DNA from 3 places in the Arthrobacter sp. R3-55 genome. Region 3 is predicted to be linked to each of the others. Evidence: riboswitches for the same ligand, from Rfam matches in the RefSeq annotation. Region 3 holds a riboswitch; each other region holds the start of a gene.
What was found. A riboswitch is a leader RNA that binds a small molecule or an ion and turns the genes downstream of it on or off. The one in region 3 is predicted to bind thiamine pyrophosphate.

Region 1 (6,043 bases), 340 kb from region 3:
AGGGCCCTGTGACGGGGCCGGGGCTTCCTGCGAAGCCGACGGTGCGGCGGGGACGGGCTTGGCCTGTCCTTGGACCGCAGCGGCCATCAAAGTCAGGGACAACACGGTGGACACGATTCCAAGAATCAGGCCGACGAGCCAGACAACGAGCGTGATGATCCACGCCTTCTTCTTATTTTCCGGATAGCCCTGCAGCGGGCGGCCTTCCTTGTCCCGCGCATTGCCGGTCAGCGTGATGATGAGGTCCACGATGGACCAGATGCCGAGCCCGCCCGCCGTGAGCAGCTTGGCAATGCCGGTGCCGATCTTGCCCAAGTAGAAGCGGTCGACACCGAGGCCACCCAGAAGCAAGGACAGGAGCCAGGTGACCATGAAGGACTTGGCGGGGGTGCCCGTGCCGGGTGCACCGTAAGGGCTGGAAGAGATCCCTGGCTGATACGGGGACGGCGGTCCGCCCTGATACTGGCCCTGGTTGCCGTAGGCACCTGATGCAGGCGGTACTGGGGGAGTTCCGTTCCCGTTGTCGGGCATGGGCGGGTAGCTGGGGTTACTCATGAATCATCCTTCAGGGAATGGGTGCGAGGAGGAGGACACATGGCCCGCAGGCAGGCCGGACGGTCAACTCACTTCCAGTAAGCCTAGTAGCACCCCCGTCTCTGCCGGCAAACCATCAGGGAGGCTTGTGGATAGCCAGGGATACTCTTGGACCATGGGCACTTCCCGGGACGTCGCAGATTCTGCGGGACAACTCGCGCCTGAACTGCTGGGCGCCATGGCTTACGGAGAATTGTCCGCTTTCGGCCGGCTTTCATCCGACTCCCGATTCGCTCCAACCCTCCACGACAGATCGGTGCTGGCCAAAATTGCGGTCGGAGCCTACGGAAACTTCGCGTTGTTGAGTGATCGGCTCACAGAGATGGGCCTCGATCCTGAAGAGGCCATGATGCCCTTCCAACGCTCCTTTGACCACTTCCATGAACGCACCAAACCCGCGGACTGGTTCGAATCCGTGATGAAGGCCTACGTCATCGACACCGTCTCCTCGGACTTCTACCGCGCTGTAGCCACCTTCCTTGACCCCGCAACACAGCAATTCGTGGAGCGGGTGGCTTCACCTGACCAAGCAACGGAAGTGCTTCGTGTCCTGCTGCGGCGGGCCTTGGCCGATGACCCGCGGCTGGCTTCACGCTTGGCGTTGTGGGGGCGCCGGTTGGTGGGGGAAGCGCTCACGCAGGCGCAAAGGGTGGGCATGGAGCACCCACAGTTGGGCCCGACACTGAAAAGCGGTGGTGACGCCCGTGCGTCAGTCAAGAGAATGACAGGCGAGCTGGCCGAGCGGCACTCGCGCCGGATGACGGGACTGGGCCTCACCGCATAGCGGCGTGGCGGGGACTAAGCCTGAACTGCCTGTATCAGGCGGCGTCCAGCGCCTCCAGCAACGACTTCGCTGCCGTCGTCGGGTCCGTGGCTTCGGTGATGGCACGGACCACCACGATCCTGCCGGCCCCGGCAGCCACTACCTGCTCGACGTTGCTGAGATCAATCCCTCCGATGGCAAACCACGGCAGGTGCACGGCGCCGTCGGTGGTCTCCTCCGCACGCTTGCTGGCTTCTGCGGCATATGTGACCAAGTCCAATCCCACAGCTTCACGGCCGGGTTTGGTGGGTGTCGCCCAGAGGGGACCAACGCAGAAATAGTCCAGGCCTCCATCGCCCGGGGAGGCTGCGATGGCCGCATTGACCTGCTCAGGGGAGTGGGTGGACAGGCCGATGGCGGGCTGCGGCAGCAACGTTCGAGCCACCCCCAAAGGCAAGTCCTTTTGCCCGATGTGGAACACCGGAGCCCCGGAAACACTGGCAACATCGGCGCGGTCATTGACGGCCCATAGCCGTCCGTGACGTTCGGCAACTCCGCGCAGGACCGCCAGCAACTCCAACTCTTCGGCAGCTTCCAAGGTTTTGTCGCGCAGCTGGATGATGTCCACTCCGCCTTCGAAGGCGGCATCAACGAAGTCTTCAAAATCGCCTTGCCGTCTCCGGGCATCAGTGCATAGATACAGGCGGGCGGTGGCGAGGGCGTCAGTCGGGGTCATGGAAACCAGAGTAGTTCCTCTAAACTGGGCACGTACTGCGGGAGCCGCGACGTCCGTTATATGACTGTCCGGCTGAGAGGGCTTCAGCGCCGACCGCTTGACCTGATCCGGCTAGTACCGGCGTAGGGAAGGAAACCGGAATGGCAGATTCCCGCCACACCACCATGCATGCCGATGTTGCCGTCATTGGTGGCGGCGTCATCGGCTTGGGCGTCGCTGACGAAGCCCGGCGGCTGGGCCGCTCAGTGGTGGTGATCGATCCCGCACCGGCTACCGGAGCCACGTTCGCGGCCGCCGGAATGCTGGCCCCCGTCAGCGAACTGCACTACCAGGAGGAAGACCTCCTGGAGCTGATGCTCGAGTCGTCCCGGTTGTGGCCGGCGTTTGCGGCCAACCTGGGTAGCAGAGGGCAAGACACCGGATACCGCACGACGCCGACGCTTGCCGTGGGTGCCGACGCCGCGGACCGCCGGGCGTTGGCAGATCTTCGGGCAGTACAGCTTGCTGCCGGCCTGGAGGTTGAGCCGTTGTCCCTGCGCGACGCCCGCGATCGCGAGCCACTCCTCAGTCCACAGATCTCCAGCGCCTTCGATATTCCCGCGGACCACCAGGTGGATCCCCGGAAGCTGGCCTCATGCCTCCTGTCGGGGTTGGCAGCCCACTGCGCCGGTGACTCCACATGGGTCCACGGTGCCGCGGGCGGTTATGCCGTAACTGCCAAGGCAAACAGCTTGCTGTGGGACGGAGATCGCGTAGCAGGAGTGGAAATCGAGGGTGATGGCACTGTCCTCGCCGCGGAAACGGTGGTGGCAAACGGGCTGGGAGCGGCCGGACTGGCCGGACTCCCGGACGGTCTGACCCTGCCCGTGCGCCCGGTGTACGGCGACATCCTGAGGCTTCGGGTTCCTAAACACCTTCAGCCGCTCCTCAGCTCCACGGTCCGCGGAATGGTCCGTGGAGTGCCCGTCTACATCGTGCCCCGCGACGACGGCACCGTGGTCATCGGGGCCACCCAGCGCGAGGACGGATTGTCAGCGTCCTCCCAGGCGGTCTCAGCAGGCGGCGTCTACCAGCTGCTGCGGGACGCCCAAGTACTGGTCCCCGCAGTGGCCGAACTCGAACTGCTCGAAGCAACAGCCCGGGCACGCCCCGGAACACCGGACAACGCTCCGTTGCTGGGGCGGGCAGCCGGTCCCACCGGGGATGTTGACGGCCTGGTGATCGCCACGGGGTTCTTCCGGCACGGAGTCCTCCTGACGCCCGCAGCGGCACGGATCGTGGGTGAGCTGATTAACGGCTCGTCAGACCACCGGTGGGCAGCTTTCCGCCCGGACCGTTTCAGTGCAGCGCGGGTTCATTGATGGGCCATCAATGAACCTGCGCCGCCCTAATCTCGAGAACAAGGAAACAGCATGAACATCAAACTCAACGGATCCGATCACGCAGTGGCCGATGACGCATCGGTCAGCACCGTGGTCACCGCCGTCACGGGCCGGGTCCTGGACCACCGCGGACAGGCGGCCGACGGCGGCAAGCTGGGTGTCGCCGTCGCCCGTAACTCCGAAGTGGTGCCGCGGAGCCAATGGGCTGCAACGGCGCTCGCCGACGGAGACGAACTCGAACTGGTAACAGCAGTCCAAGGAGGCTGAATCATGACAACAGCAAATACAGAGGTCCGCACGGACGCCCTGGTGATCGACGACGTCGTCCTCGGCTCCCGGTTGATCATGGGCACCGGGGGAGCCCCCAGCCTGGATGGGCTGGGCGCGGCGCTCCTGGCCTCGGGGACTGAGCTCACCACCGTTGCCATGCGCCGCTACTCACCGGCGGAAACGGGATCGCTTTTCCAGCTGCTGGTGGACCACGGCATCCGCGTGCTGCCCAACACCGCAGGCTGCTTCACAGCCAAGGACGCAGTGATGACTGCGGAACTGGCCCGGGAAGCCTTGGAAACTGATTGGGTGAAGCTGGAAGTCATCGCCGACGAACACACGCTCCTTCCCGACGCCGTGGAACTGGTTGAGGCAACAGAGCAACTGGTCAACCGCGGATTCAAAGTCTTCGCCTACACCAATGACGACCCCGTTCTGGCTTTGCGCCTGGAAAATCTGGGGGCCGCCGCGGTGATGCCACTTGGCTCGCCGATCGGAACAGGCCTGGGTATCTTGAACCCGCACAACATTGAACTCATCGTCTCCCGGGCCTCAGTCCCCGTGGTGCTCGACGCAGGAATCGGGACCGCCTCCGATGCCGCCCTTGCCATGGAACTGGGCTGCGACGCAGTGCTGCTGGCCACCGCAGTGACACGGGCGCAGAATCCGGTGCAGATGGGCGAGGCCTTCAAGCACGCTGTGATCGCCGGTAGGCTGGCCAGGCAGGCAGGACGGATTCCGCGGCGTGAGCACGCTTTGGCGTCATCGGCCATGGAGGGCCGGGCAGAGTTCCTCTAGCGCCTGGCAGGATCTTCGGGCGAAGGAGCGGACGTGGCTGGAAGCAAGGACCACCTGACACAAGCAGAAATCGACGCCGCCCTCCTGCGGCTTCCCGATTGGAAATACCAGGACGGCCTGGTGACCGTCTACAAAACCCCGACGGCGGCCAAGGCGCTGGCACTTATTGCCGCGGTGGGAGACATCGCTGAACAACAGAACCACCATCCCGATCTGGAATGGCGCTACAACAGGGTCCACGTCCGGTATGTGTCCCACGATGCAGGTGGGCAGGTCACCTCACGCGATGTCGCCGCTGCAACCTCTGTGAGTGAAGCGGCAGCAGGGCTCGGTGCAATGGCTCAGCCGGAGCGTTATCCGGGATCGTGAACAGTTTCGTTAAACAGCAGTGACCGTCGCCCGAGGGGCGGCGGTCACTGCTGTCTAAAAAGCTGCTTGAGTCTTGGCGCCTCAGGGCCTTGGCGACTCAGAGCCGCAGTGCCTTGGTGAGCGCGGCAGTATCATGCTGAGTGCGTATCCGGCCCAGGAAAACCACGACGCCTGCGGCGGCGGCAGTTCCCAGAACGATCGGCAAGAGCCAGGGAATCCAGGTTGCCCCGGGCTGATAACCCAGGCCGGCGCTGATGAACGCAATCCAGCTCAGGGTGCCCACAGCCACCGAAACACCCGCAGGTAAGGCGATGCCGTACTTGCCGTGTCTTTTGTCGTTGGCCCACACGATGAAACCGGTGGCTACGGTAGCCAGAACCACCACAACGAGTGAAAGCATGAAGACTCCTTAGCGGACTGCGTCAGCGGGACAGGCCTTAGAGGGCGCCGAAACCGACGCGACGAACTTCCTCGGCACCGATTTCCACGTAGCCCAGAACGCTGCCGGGAACAATGATCTGGCGGCCCTTTTCATCGGTCAAGCGCAGTTCCGAGCCCTTTGACACGGCCTCTGCCACGATTTTGGCCACGGCGTCTGCATCCAAAGCGGATTCGAGCACGATTTCACGGCCAACGTTCTGAATGCCGATCTTTACTTCCACAGCAAGGCCTCCAAGCCAATCAAGTTGTAAGTCAGTCCTCTATTTGTAGCCTAGGACTCTTTGGGGAATCGACTGATTCCGCGCCAAGCTAAACGATAGATCAGATCACTGGCCACATCGAGGTCAAGGTTCCCGTCCGTTTCGAGCCAATAGCGGGCGCTGACTTGCGCCATGCCGGCCAGGCCGCGGCCCAGGAGCTGGGCTTCCAAAGGTGGCAACTTGGTGTCCTCGGCAATGACATGGGCCACCGCATCAGCGAACGTTTTGTTGAAGGTCTCCAAACGGGAGCTGACGTCGGGATCGTTGATGAGGTCCGATTCGAAGACCAAACGGTGGGCTTGGTCATCATCGGCGATGAACCGGTAATAGGCCCGCATGACGGCCTTGACGCGCTCCTTGTTGTCCGTGGTGGAGTTCAAGGCGCTGAGCATCAGCTCCGTCAGGGTGGCCAGGTGGCTGTCCAGGAGCG
Region 2 (6,043 bases), 1.4 Mb from region 3:
GGCATGGATCTTCCAACTGCTGACCGCACCGGTGTCCGCCCACATGGTGGGCCGCTCCGCCTACCGCACCAAGCACGGCCACCGCGAGATGCTCACGAAGGATGAACTCGAGGCCGTTGTGCAGCGGGCAGCTGCGGGGCAAGAGCCCACGGAACGTTAGAACGACGCGGGGTCACCTCCGGCCCTGAATCCCCTGAGGGATGGGCAGGAAGTGACCCCGCGTTGCTTCTGTTGGTGCCTAGACGATGTCGTGGGTCTTGGCGAAGCGTGCAATGGCGCGCTGAGTGCCCCTGCTCGCCAGGACTTGGATGAGCGTGCTGACGAAGGCCGAGATCAGGGCGAAAGTCAGTGCGGAACGCAAGCTCGTCTCCATGTCGTCATTGCCCAGGGGCGGCTTGTTGCCAGTGGCCTTTTCCCACCCTTTGTTGACGAGTTTTGTACCGACGAAGCCTGCTCCGAGGCTCACTCCGGTGCCCAGCAGCTTGAAGAAGAGGTTCATGCCCCCAGCCTAGCTGGCCGTGGGCCCACCCAAGCGCTAGCGGCGGCTTTCCCGCTCCTTCAGAAACGCAGCCAGCGAACCCGCCGGTGCCAGTACCGGAACGACCGCGTGTTCTGCGGACCACACAGCCTCAACGGTTTCAAACTCCGCAATTTCTTTGAGCAGGTAATACGTGGGCGGCATGAGCTTCAGGGTCCCGGCTGCTTCGGATTCCAGGATCTGATCCACGGGCATCCACAACGACTGCCACGCCTCCGTGGTTTGATGCCGGGGGGTAGCTTCCGGGGCCGGTTTGGCAACATAAAAATAGGTGTCAAAGCGCTTCGGCATGTCCGTGGGCGTGATCCAGTTGGCCCAAGGGCGGAGATCCGTGGCGCTGATGCTCAGCCCGGACTCCTCTTGGACTTCACGGATTGCGGCACTGAGGACCGTGCCGGCACGGGTGGGCGCCTGTGAATGGTCGGTGCCGATTGAGCTTGAATGCCAGGCGGCGGCGTGGCGTTCAAGCAGGTCCGCTGGGTAGTCCCAGCCTGACTCGTCCGCAGCATCCACCCGGCCTCCCGGGAAGACCACCATTCCGGCCGCGAAATCCATGGTGCTCACCCTGTGCTGGACGAACGCTTGGAGACCACCGGGTGCATCGCGGAGCAGGATGACGCTGGCAGCGAGCCGGGGTTCGGATACATCAGTGGGAAGGGGGAGGTCGTGCTGGGGAAGGTCAGTCATGGAGGTGCCCCTTTTGCCGCGGTGGATTCTGCTGGTTCATTCTCTCAGGTCGGGTTGTGGGGTCTGGTGTGCGTGCTAGTTCCCGGGGGTGGGGCGCAGAGCGGGCCTCGCAACGTAGGGGGTGTTGTTGTGGGGCCTGGTGTGCGTGCTAATTCCCGGGGGTGGGGCGCAGAGCGGGCCTCGCAACGTGGGTGGGTGTTGTTGTGGGGCCTGGTGTGCGTGCTAAATCCCGGGAGTGGGGCGCAGAGCGGGCCTCGCAACGTAGGGGGGGTTGTTGTGGGGCCTGGTGTGCGTGTGAGATCCCGGGGGTGGGGCGCAGAGCGGGCCTCGCAACGTGGGTGGGTTTTGTTGTGGGGCCTGGTGTGCGTGTGAGATCCCGGGGGTGGGGCGCAGAGCGGGCCTCGCAACGGGCACGGGCAGAGCCGATTGTGACCGCATTCCGGCAGGGGGCCAGCGCCGGCAACACGCCCAGGTGTAAACTGAACCAGCCCATCAGGGCAGATTTGATAACGACAGGGGAGCGCCGCCGTCGTTCCTTGCAGAGATGCAGGTGACGCGAGGGCGCTGAGAGTGCGGACAGCCGCAGACCCTCGAACCTGATCCGGTTAGTACCGGCGCAAGGGAGTCGAGCTTCTCAGAGTGTCCGGAAACGGGCGGCGCAAGCCGATCCCGGGATCCGGGGAGCACTTTCCCCTCCTGTAACCTCAGGAGGCAGAAAATGACCACGGTAAACGTGAAGAAGACCAGTTATAACTGGCGTGTTGTAGACATTGTTGTGGCGGCCTTGATCGCCATTGCCGGCGGCGTGATCTTCTGGGCCTGGTCCCAGGGCGCTGCTCTGGTGTCCATCCCCATGAACGCGACATATCCGCCCCTGACAGGCTTGATCGCCGGTGGTTGGATGATCCCCGCAGTGCTGGGCATGCTCATTATCCGCAAGCCAGGGGCAGCGCTCTTCTGTGAAGCTGTTGCGGCTACAGGGGAGCTCATCATGGGTTCGCAGTACGGCACCACGGTACTCATCTCCGGCGTTCTGCAGGGTCTGGGTGCCGAGCTCATCTTTGCCGCTTTCCGGTACAAGAAGTTCAACCTGCCGGCTGCCCTCCTTGCCGGCGCCGGTGCGGGCCTCTTTTGCGGTCTCAACGACTCCTTCCTGCCTTGGGGCTGGAACATTGCCTACGAGGCCGTCGACAAACTGGCCTACATCACCTTCACCACGATTTCCGGTGCAATAATCGCCGGCGCACTGTCCTGGATCGCCACCCGCGGCCTGGCAAAGACCGGCGTGCTGAGCTCCTTCGCATCGCGCAAGGCCGCTTCGGAGCCAGTCTTCAGCTGATGTCCGCCACGCAAAGCGGCACGGTGAGGCCTGCCGCCATCTCAGCTGAGGGCTGGGGTTGGCGGCATGCCGGCCGGGCCCAAGCCGCCGTTCAAAGCCTCGATCTCCGGATTGAACCGGGAGAGCGCGTGCTGTTGCTGGGGCCTTCGGGTGCCGGCAAGTCCACGCTCCTGCATGCCCTTGCCGGCGTGCTGAGCGATGAGGAAGACGACTCTGACGAGACCGGCTCCCTGCTGATCGACGGTGTTGCGCCCCGCGAGCAACGTGGGCGCGCAGGGCTGATGCAGCAGGACCCCGAGACGCAAGTGGTGCTGTCCCGGGTGGGTGACGACGTCGCTTTCGGCGCGGAAAACCTTGCCGTTCCGCGCGAGGAGATTTGGTCCCGCGTCCATGAAGCGCTCGACGACGTCGGGTTGCGCACCGCTGCCGGCGGCGGTTTGCCACTGGATCACCCGACGGCGGCACTGTCCGGAGGCCAAAAGCAGCGCCTTGCGCTTGCCGGTATTTTGGCGATGCGCCCCGGCCTGATCCTCTTGGACGAGCCGACGGCCAACCTGGATCCGGCCGGAGTGCTGGAAGTCCGTGATGCTGTTCGGCGCTGCCTGGATAAGACCGGTGCCACCTTGGTGGTTGTGGAACACCGGGTGTCCGTATGGAAGGACCTGGTGGACCGGATTGTGGTCCTGGCGCCTGGGTCAACCGCCGGCGTCCTCTTGGACGGCCCACCGGACCAGGTCCTGTCCGAAGCCCGCACCATGCTGATGTCGGCCGGTGTCTGGGTGCCGGGGTACGTTCCTGCAACCAGGGGCCGCCTGAACCAGCCCGACACCGCGCAGCTTCTCCTGGCAACCCAGGATCTGGCCGTGTCCCGGGAAAAACCGCGGCGCAAGGGCTTCAAAACCATACCGCCCGTCCCCGCGCAATCCGGGATCAGTGCACAGGTCAGGGCAGGCCAAGCCCTGACGGTCACAGGACCGAACGGTGCCGGCAAGTCCACTTTTGCGCTCACATTGGCCGGTCTTTTGGCGCCGGTGGACGGTACGGTGAGTGCCGCCGTCGAGCTTTCCGAGGGTGCGGGTATTGACCCGTTCAAGTGGAAAGCGGAGCAGCTGATCTCCCGTATCGGCACGGTGTTCCAGGAACCGGAGCACCAGTTTGTCACAGGCAACGTGCTGGACGAATTGATGTTTGGTCCCAGGCATTTGGGCCACGGTGAGGAACGCGTGGACGAGCTCCTGGAGCGGCTGCGACTCACACACCTGGTGGATGCCAACCCCTACACGCTCTCCGGGGGCGAGAAGCGGCGGCTTTCGGTGGCCACGGTCCTGGCTGCGCACCCCAAGGTCCTGGTGCTCGATGAGCCAACGTTCGGCCAGGACGCCAATACCTGGGCCGAGCTGGCGTCCTTTCTTTCGGAGCTGTTGGATGCCGGTACGGCGGTGGTGTCCGTGACCCACGACCAGGAATTCAGTGCAGTACTCGGAGGCACGGAACTGCGGCTCGGCCCGATCTCCCAAGGTGAGGCCACGCATCAGGAAGCGGGTGCGGCGTGAGGGACGCTTTGAACATTCGCGGAAACCACGCCCTGCTGACCCGCGCCAACCCCTTGGCCAAGTTCGTGTCGGTCTTCCTGATTTCCCTGGTGCTGGCCTTGTCCATCGACTGGGTATCGGCGTCAACAGCACTCCTTGCGGAACTGGCGCTCTTCCCGCTGGCCGGCCTCACTGTACGCCTTTTGTGGCAGCGGGCCTGGCCTTTGATCATGGCGGCAGCGATTGGCGGCTGGAGCACGGCGATCGTGGCGGCGGACAGCGGCGCTGTACTGCTCGACGTCGGACTCTGGTCCATCAGCGAAGGTTCCCTTGAACTGGGGCTGGGTTTCATGCTGCGCGGTTTGGCGATTGCCTTACCGGCGATCCTGCTGATGACCTGCACGGACCCGACTGATCTGGCCGATGCGCTGGCGCAAAAGGCCAAGCTGCCGCACCGATTTGTCCTGGGCTCCCTGGCAGCCATGAGGCTGGTGGGCCTGATGGCAGAAGAGTGGCAGACAATCGGCATGGCCCGCCGCGCCCGTGGTGTCGGTTCCCAAGGCAGCCCGTTCCAACGGTTGAAGGCTACTCTCGGCCAGAGCTTCGGGTTACTGGTCCAGGCCGTGAGGAGGGCGTCGCGTTTGGCGGTGACCATGGAAGCGCGCGGCTTCGGCGGCGGGCAGCGAACCTGGGCACGCGAATCCACGTACTCACTGCTGGACGTATGGGTGGTCCTTGGCGGGCTTCTCATCGCCGCCGGTGCAGTGCTCGCAGCCGTCGGCGCGGGAACCTGGAGTTTCGTCTGGCGCTAGCGGGCCTGCTGCTCCTGGATCTCATCAAAGCCTGCCCTCGTCAGGAATCCGAGCTGGGCTTCCTTCTCGGCGAGCTGGATGATGGGGCCAAGCTCAAAGCAGGTAGCTTCCAAACGACGGAGGGCTTTGGCATTGCGGGAGTCGGGCTCCACCACAATACGGTCCTTGCCGGGCAGGGAGAACATGTACTTGATCAAGGACGTGCCAAGCCGCGGGGTGAAGTGTGGGATGGGCCGGGTAGCCGGTGCCAGCAGCAGGTGCATGCCGATGTCCGCCTCCCGCGCGGGGTAGGCCTCGCCCACGGGATCGTGCAGTGGCTCGTAGGTCTGGAAAAGGGCCAGCGGTTCCCCATCAAGGATGGCCAGGAACGCGTGGTGGGTCTCCAAGGAGTCCAGGAACTCGTAGATCCCTTGGACTTCCTCGCGGGAGTTTTCGGTCATTCCCCAGAACTTGGCGCGGGGTTGGGTGACCCATTCGAAGATGAGGTCAATGTCCTCGGCGGGAACCAGCGGGACGAGCCGCAGCGCGCCCCATCCTTCGAGATCTTCGGAGTAGACGGTGGCTCGGACAGAGAAGTCCTGGGTAACGGTGGTCATGGCTTCCTTCGGGGCTGATGCGGGGCTGATGCGTGCTTGATGCGTGGAGCGGAATGGGTCAGGGCGTGTCTTTGGCCAGAAGCGACCAGTCGGTCACCACGGGTGTGAGTTCTCCGGCGGTCCAGAGCGGTAGTTGGTCGGCGAAGTGTTGGTGCTCCGGTGTGCCGGAAGCCCCGAACGGGACGATCCACCGGCTGTTGCGCCGATCCGAGAGGTCCCAGACGTAGCGGGCCACAGGTCCACGAAAGCTTCGGTCATCAACGCCGGGCAGGCTCTCGGTGCAGAGAACACAGCCGGTATCTCCGCTGAGGCCGGCACGGGGGGCCGAGGAGGCCAGCGGGCCGGGAAGGACATGCACGGCCAGAAGCTGATGCCGGTCGCCCCAGGAGAGCCCCCGGGATTCTTCGAGCGCGACGTCCTCAAGTGCCGCAGCCGCTTCCGCATCAATGCTGATGCCCAGTTCGGGGCCTCGGACCAGCAGCGTCTCCAGCGCGAAGCCGATGCGGGAGGCCACCGATAACCAGGGTCCGAATAACGGC
Region 3 (6,043 bases):
GTAGGTGATGACGCCCGTTTTCACGTCATCCTTGTTTGGAAGGCCCAAATGTTCCTTGGGCGTCACATAACAGAGCATGGCAGTCCCGTATCTGGCGATCTCGGTGGCACCGATGGCTGAGGTGATGTGGTCATAGCCAGGGGCTACATCGGTGACCAAAGGTCCCAAGGTGTAGAACGGAGCTCCCTTGCAAAGTTCCTGCTGCCGTTCCACGTTCTCCCTGACCAGGTGGAACGGCACATGGCCCGGTCCTTCCACCATGACCTGGACATCGAACTCCCACGCCCGCTGCGTCAGCTCGGCCAGGGTGTCCAATTCGGCAAACTGGGCGGCATCGTTGGCGTCGGCGATCGCACCCGGTCGCAGGCCGTCGCCCAGGGAGAAGGCGACGTCGTAGCGGGCGAAAATTTCGCAGAGCTCGTCAAAGTGGGTGTACAGGAAGTTTTCCTGGTGGTGCGCCAGGCACCAGCCGGCCATGATCGACCCGCCGCGGGAGACGATTCCGGTCACCCGGTTGGCCGTCAGGGGCACATAGCGCAGCAGCACGCCGGCGTGGATGGTCATGTAGTCCACGCCTTGCTCGCATTGCTCCATCACGGTGTCCCGGAAGATCTCCCATGTCAGCTTGTTGGCTTCGCCGTTAACCTTTTCCAGGGCCTGGTAGATGGGGACGGTCCCGATCGGGACAGGGGAGTTGCGGATCAGCCACTCCCGCGTGGTGTGGATGTCATCACCGGTGGAAAGGTCCATGACGGTATCGGCACCCCATTGTGTAGCCCACTGCAGCTTGTCCACTTCTTCTGCGATGGAGCTGGTAACTGCCGAGTTACCGATGTTGGCATTGATCTTCACCAGGAAGGCTTTGCCGATGATCATCGGTTCTGACTCGGGGTGGTTGATGTTGTTGGGAATGATGGCCCGCCCCGCGGCTACTTCGCTTCTGACCAGCTCAACATCACAGTTTTCCCGCAGTGCGACGAACTGCATCTCAGGAGTCACCATCCCCTGCCTGGCATAGTGCATCTGCGTGACGGTCCTACCTTCGACGGCGCGTCGAGGCACTGGTTTCGCGCCCTTCCATTCCGCTGATGCTTCCCCGCGCCTAACCGCGGACCTTCCGTCATCGAGCAGGTTTCGTTGCCGCCCGGAGTAGGCCTCGGTGTCTGCGCGGTCCTCGATCCAGGCAGCGCGGAATGGTTCCAATCCCATGATGGGGTCACTGCCGGGACCTGCCGTGCGGTACACCTGGAACGGGTGGTTGGCTTTGCCGTTCGGGGAAGGTTCCAGCGCGATCTCCGTGAAGGGAACCCGGATTCCGTTCTCCTTATCCTCGCGGTAGGCCAAGGAATGGGACTTCATGGCCTGGGTCGCGGATCCAACCGCATTTTGGGCAGGGCTGTGCTGTGTTTTGGTGGTGCTCAAAGGATTACTCACTTCCTTCGCCGGCATTACCCGGACAGGTTCAACGGTCGCAGACTGCTTCAGTCCGATCTCAGCCCCTGCAAGGGCACCCGTGTGGTCGTAGACGAAGCTACCACAGCTGCCAACAGGCACCCAGTCACATGCGTGCACCAACCTTCAAGGCACTGCGGCAGACTAGGCTTTTTCCATGGCCACCATCGAATTTTCCGGACCCGTGCTCGTCTCGAGCAGCGAGGAACGCCACGGGATGTGGTCCGTGGACGGCATCCTGACCTTTGTCCGTCCCGCGAAGGCGCCGGACCGTGTACTGGATGGCTGGGTCCTCCCGGGTTTTGTTGACGCTCACTGCCACATTGGTCTGGGAGTGGGCGGCGCCGTTGGCGAGCAGGCCACCTTTGCCCAGGCCCGGGCCGACCTCGACGCCGGTACGCTGTTGATCCGCGACGCCGGGTCTCCCAGCGACACCAGATGGGTCCAGCAGCGTACAGACTTGCCCCGGCTGATCCGGGCGGGCCGGCACATTGCCCGGAGCCGGCGGTATATCCGTGGGTTGGGCCACGAAATCGAACCCGGCGATCTCGTCGAGACGGTTCGGAAGGAAGCCCGGGACGGTGACGGGTGGGTGAAGTTGGTGGGGGACTGGATTGACCGGGGCCACGGCGATCTCGCCGCCTCGTTCCCGGCCGACATCGTGAAGGACGCCATCTCCGCCGCCCACGATGAGGGCGCCAGGGTAACCGCGCACTGCTTTGCCGAGGACACCATCGACCACATGCTAGATGCCGATATTGATTGCATTGAACATGCAACGGGCCTGCTGCCGCGGCACATTCCCCGCTTGGTGGAGCAGTCCGTGCCGATCGTTCCCACGCTGGTCAATATCGCCACCTTCCCCGATATTGCCGCCCAGGCTGCTCCGAAGTTTCCCGACTACGCGGACCATATGATGCGTCTGTGGGAGCGGCGGCGCGAGCGTGTGCTGGAGGCCTTTGAGGCGGGCGTGTCAATCTACACGGGCACGGATGCCGGCAGTGTGATCAGGCACGGCAGGATCGCCGATGAGATGAAAGAACTGCACGACGCCGGCCTGCCGCCGGCGGCGGTCCTGGACGCCGCAACCTGGGGCGCCCGTGAGTGGCTGGGAGCCGAAGGGATCAGCGAAGGGGCGAGCGCCGACGTCGTGCTGTGTTCCGAGGATCCGCGGCTCCGGCTGGAGAGTGTTTCCCGCCTCCAACACATTGTTCTTCGTGGTTCACTGGTTCGTTAGGAATAAATTGAAGCTTCAAGTAATTTAGTCTGTAGAAGGTGTCGATAGGCGGCACCGCGGAAACAGGAGCTTCGCATGACCACACCATTGAGCCAGGATCTTCTGCCGGCTGAACTCACCATGGGCACGGTAATGCTCAAGGTTGGCGACATGAAGGTCATGAGTGACTATTATCAGCGGGCCCTTGGCCTGGAAATCGTGGCCGAGCAGGACGGCGGTTTGTATCTTGGGCGCGTCGGGAAGCCGGTGGTGCATCTCGCTCCGGCGTCCGGCCTCCGGATTCCAGGCCGCGGGGAGGCGGGTCTGTTCCATACGGCCATCCTGTTCGAAGACCAGCCGTCCCTGGCCGCGACGATCGCTACCGCCGCCGAATACGAGCCCCGCGCCTTTGCGGGCAGCGCCGACCACCTGGTCAGCGAAGCGTTCTACTTCACAGACCCCGAGGGCAATGGCATTGAGCTCTACTATGACAAGCCGCGGGAACTGTGGCAGTGGGACGGCAAGAGCGTGGTGATGGACAATGTGGCCCTGCCGCCGCAGCGATTCCTCCAACAGCACCTCAACGAAGCTGCGGTGACCGGCCAACACCAGGCGGCGGCGGGAATCGGACACGTCCACTTGCAGGTAGGTGACGTCGCAACTGCCCAGCGCTTCTATGTGGAAACCCTTGGTTTTGAGCGGACCGCGGGCTGGCATGGTCAGGCGCTGTTCGTTTCCGCCGGCGGCTATCACCACCACATGGCCATGAATGTCTGGAACAGCCGTGGTGCCGGCCCCCGGAAGGACACTCTGGGTCTGGGGGAAGTGCTCATTGAAGTCCCTGGTGCCGAGGACGTAGCCGCCCTGGCGGATCGTTTGAAGGTTGCAGGCGTGGAGAATCATCACACCGGTGCCGAGCTTCACTTTGAGGATCCGTGGCGGAACAAGTTGCGGGTCGCAGTTCGCTAAGCCGCGTCGCATCTGCTGCACTAGGCTGGGCAGTGACGGCACGGAACCATTCGGGTTGTGTGCCGCCGCCCCGTCAGCACGAAGGAATGAGAGTACTTTCCATGGGCTTTGCCGAAATTTTTGTTGCCACCCACGATGAAGCACTCAAGAGGGCAGCTGCCCTGGACAAGGGCGCCGACGTCGCCGGCCCCGCCGTCAGGATTGACGGCATCACTGACTTCGAAGTGGAGCAGTTGGGCGACCTCGCGGGCCAAGCGGTCCACGCAGCGGGTGCTGATTATGAACTTGCCCTGGTTGATGTGACCAGTGACGCGCTCCTCGGAGTCCCCGAGGCCATGGTGCGTGCGCTGGCCGAACTGCTGACCTATGAGAGCGAAGGTGACTCCAACGTCCTCGACGACGTTGCTGCCGCCTGGGCTGCCCAGGACGACATGCCCTTTGATGCCGCCCAATCCCGCCAGTACGTTCAACAGTTGGCTGCCCTGGCAACCGACGTCGAGAAGGTTGAACGTTCCGGCCTCTACGTCTGGTCCGAATAGCACCCGGGCCCGCGCTCGGGCCCCAGTTTCCACCCTCGGGTGAGCAACAACACACGGACCCAGGTGGCGTAAGTCGTATTTGCTCCGGGCATCTGGCACAATAGACAGGTACTCGATCGGTGCGGCCCCTCTCTCCGTGCACGTATCTTGTCCTTCGAACCGTCCAGTATGGCCCGCCCCACGGGTGCAGAACGTCGGGTTCACCTCGTTTCAGAAACAGGAGTGACCACAAAAGTGGCCGTAAAGATTCGCCTTAAGCGCTTCGGTAAGATGCGCGCACCGTACTACCGCATTGTCGTCATGGATGCCCGCGCCAAGCGCGATGGCCGTGCCATTGAAGAAATCGGCAAGTACCACCCCACCGAAGAGCCGTCGTACATCGAGGTCGCTTCCGAGCGCGCCCAGTACTGGCTCTCCGTTGGCGCCCAGCCGACCGAGCAGGTTGCCGCGATCCTCAAGATCACCGGTGACTGGCAGAAGTTCAAGGGCCTCCCGGGCCAGGAAGGCACCCTGAAGACCAAAGCTCCGAAGGAAGCCTTCGTAGCACCGGAGAAGGGTTCCGTCATCATTCCGGAAGCCATCACCAAGAAGGCCAAGAAGGACGAAGCCGAAGCTCCGGCCGAGGCTGAAGCAGAGACCACCGAGGCTGAGTAAGTTGCTGGCAGAAGCGCTCGAGCACTTGGTCCGTGGGATCGTTGACAGCCCTGAGGATGTCAAGGTCAGTGCCAAGAACAACCGCCGCGGGGAATCCCTTGAGGTGCGTGTTCACCAGGAGGACCTCGGACGGGTGATCGGCCGTCAAGGACGCACCGCACGCGCATTGCGCACTGTGGTTGCAGCCTTGGCTGGTGGCGAGCAGGTCAGGGTCGACGTCGTCGACACCGACCGTCGCCGGTAACGCGCTCAGCACTGCTTGTCTTAAGTCCGGCCCCTTCACCGAATATGGTGGAGGGGCCGGATTGCTTTATCCACCATTTCAGAACCGTGGCTGCCCGGCGGGCGCGGGCATAAGAAGAATTCAGAGGAACCCATGCAGCTCCAGGTGGCCCGGATCGGCAAACCCCATGGCATTCGCGGCGAGGTGACCGTCCAGGTACTGACCGACGCACCGGCCGAGCGCTTCGTGCCAGGAACCGAGTTCATCGTGGAGCCCGCCTCGGCAGGCCCGTTGACCATCCGCAGCGCCAGGTGGAACAAGGACATCCTGCTGTTGGGTTTCGACGAGATCGCAGACCGCAACGCGGCCGAAGTCATCCGTGGTGCCAAGCTCTTCATCGAGACCGAAGAGCTTGACGACGAGGACGACGACGAAGGCTGGTACGAGCATGAACTGGTGGGCCTCGAGGCCCGGGTTGGCTCGCAGGTAGTTGGCAAGGTTGCCGCCCTCAACACCATGCCGGTCCAGGACCTGTTGATGGTCAAGACGGATGACGGCAAGGAAATCCTGGTGCCCTTCGTCGAGGAGATTGTCCCCGAGGTCAATGTCGAGGACGGCTACATCCTGATCACTCCGCCGGCCGGTCTCTTTGAGGTCAATGACGACTCCTCCGAGGAGCCCAAGGGCGGCGCAGGGGATGAAGCCTGAATGAGGATTGATGTTGTCAGCATCTTCCCGGAGTACCTTGCACCGCTGGAGCTCTCGCTCATAGGCAAAGCCCGCCAGGACGGTCTGCTGGAACTCAACGTCCATGACTTGCGCTCTTTCACTACGGACAAGCACAGGACCGTGGACGATACTCCCTATGGCGGTGGCGCCGGAATGGTCATGAAGCCGGAGCCTTGGGCCCAGGCGCTCGAGTCGGTGGCGGGGGCGCGTGAAGGTGCCAAGCCGGTACTGATTGTTCCGTCGCCGGCGGGGGAGCGGTTC

Region 1: another riboswitch for thiamine pyrophosphate. It lies ahead of thiO (glycine oxidase ThiO); the one in region 3 lies ahead of thiC (phosphomethylpyrimidine synthase ThiC).
Region 2: another riboswitch for thiamine pyrophosphate. It lies ahead of M1D51_RS02500 (ECF transporter S component); the one in region 3 lies ahead of thiC (phosphomethylpyrimidine synthase ThiC).

Annotation. Positions count from the first base shown of each region.
Region 1 covers NZ_CP096423.1:1,540,184-1,546,226, forward strand. The annotation lists gene M1D51_RS07260 (TM2 domain-containing protein) at 1-555, opposite strand, end outside; gene M1D51_RS07265 (ferritin-like fold-containing protein) at 710-1,378, shown strand; gene thiE (thiamine phosphate synthase) at 1,413-2,093, opposite strand; TPP riboswitch at 2,121-2,239, shown strand; gene thiO (glycine oxidase ThiO) at 2,234-3,454, shown strand; gene thiS (sulfur carrier protein ThiS) at 3,506-3,742, shown strand; gene M1D51_RS07285 (thiazole synthase) at 3,746-4,543, shown strand; gene M1D51_RS07290 (4a-hydroxytetrahydrobiopterin dehydratase) at 4,577-4,912, shown strand; gene M1D51_RS07295 (hypothetical protein) at 5,010-5,312, opposite strand; gene M1D51_RS07300 (DUF3107 domain-containing protein) at 5,350-5,574, opposite strand; gene M1D51_RS07305 (TetR/AcrR family transcriptional regulator) at 5,625-6,043, opposite strand, start outside.
Region 2 covers NZ_CP096423.1:513,723-519,765, forward strand. The annotation lists gene mnhG (monovalent cation/H(+) antiporter subunit G) at 1-160, shown strand, start outside; gene M1D51_RS02490 (DUF4235 domain-containing protein) at 239-499, opposite strand; gene M1D51_RS02495 (NUDIX hydrolase) at 536-1,225, opposite strand; TPP riboswitch at 1,730-1,866, shown strand; gene M1D51_RS02500 (ECF transporter S component) at 1,944-2,564, shown strand; gene M1D51_RS02505 (ABC transporter ATP-binding protein) at 2,564-4,117, shown strand; gene M1D51_RS02510 (energy-coupling factor transporter transmembrane component T family protein) at 4,114-4,908, shown strand; gene M1D51_RS02515 (GNAT family N-acetyltransferase) at 4,905-5,504, opposite strand; gene M1D51_RS02520 (penicillin acylase family protein) at 5,563-6,043, opposite strand, start outside.
Region 3 covers NZ_CP096423.1:1,883,606-1,889,648, forward strand. The annotation lists gene thiC (phosphomethylpyrimidine synthase ThiC) at 1-1,422, opposite strand, end outside; TPP riboswitch at 1,418-1,525, opposite strand; gene M1D51_RS08780 (amidohydrolase family protein) at 1,610-2,689, shown strand; gene M1D51_RS08785 (VOC family protein) at 2,765-3,637, shown strand; gene M1D51_RS08790 (hypothetical protein) at 3,739-4,176, shown strand; gene rpsP (30S ribosomal protein S16) at 4,411-4,830, shown strand; gene M1D51_RS08800 (RNA-binding protein) at 4,832-5,074, shown strand; gene rimM (ribosome maturation factor RimM) at 5,207-5,761, shown strand; gene trmD (tRNA (guanosine(37)-N1)-methyltransferase TrmD) at 5,762-6,043, shown strand, end outside.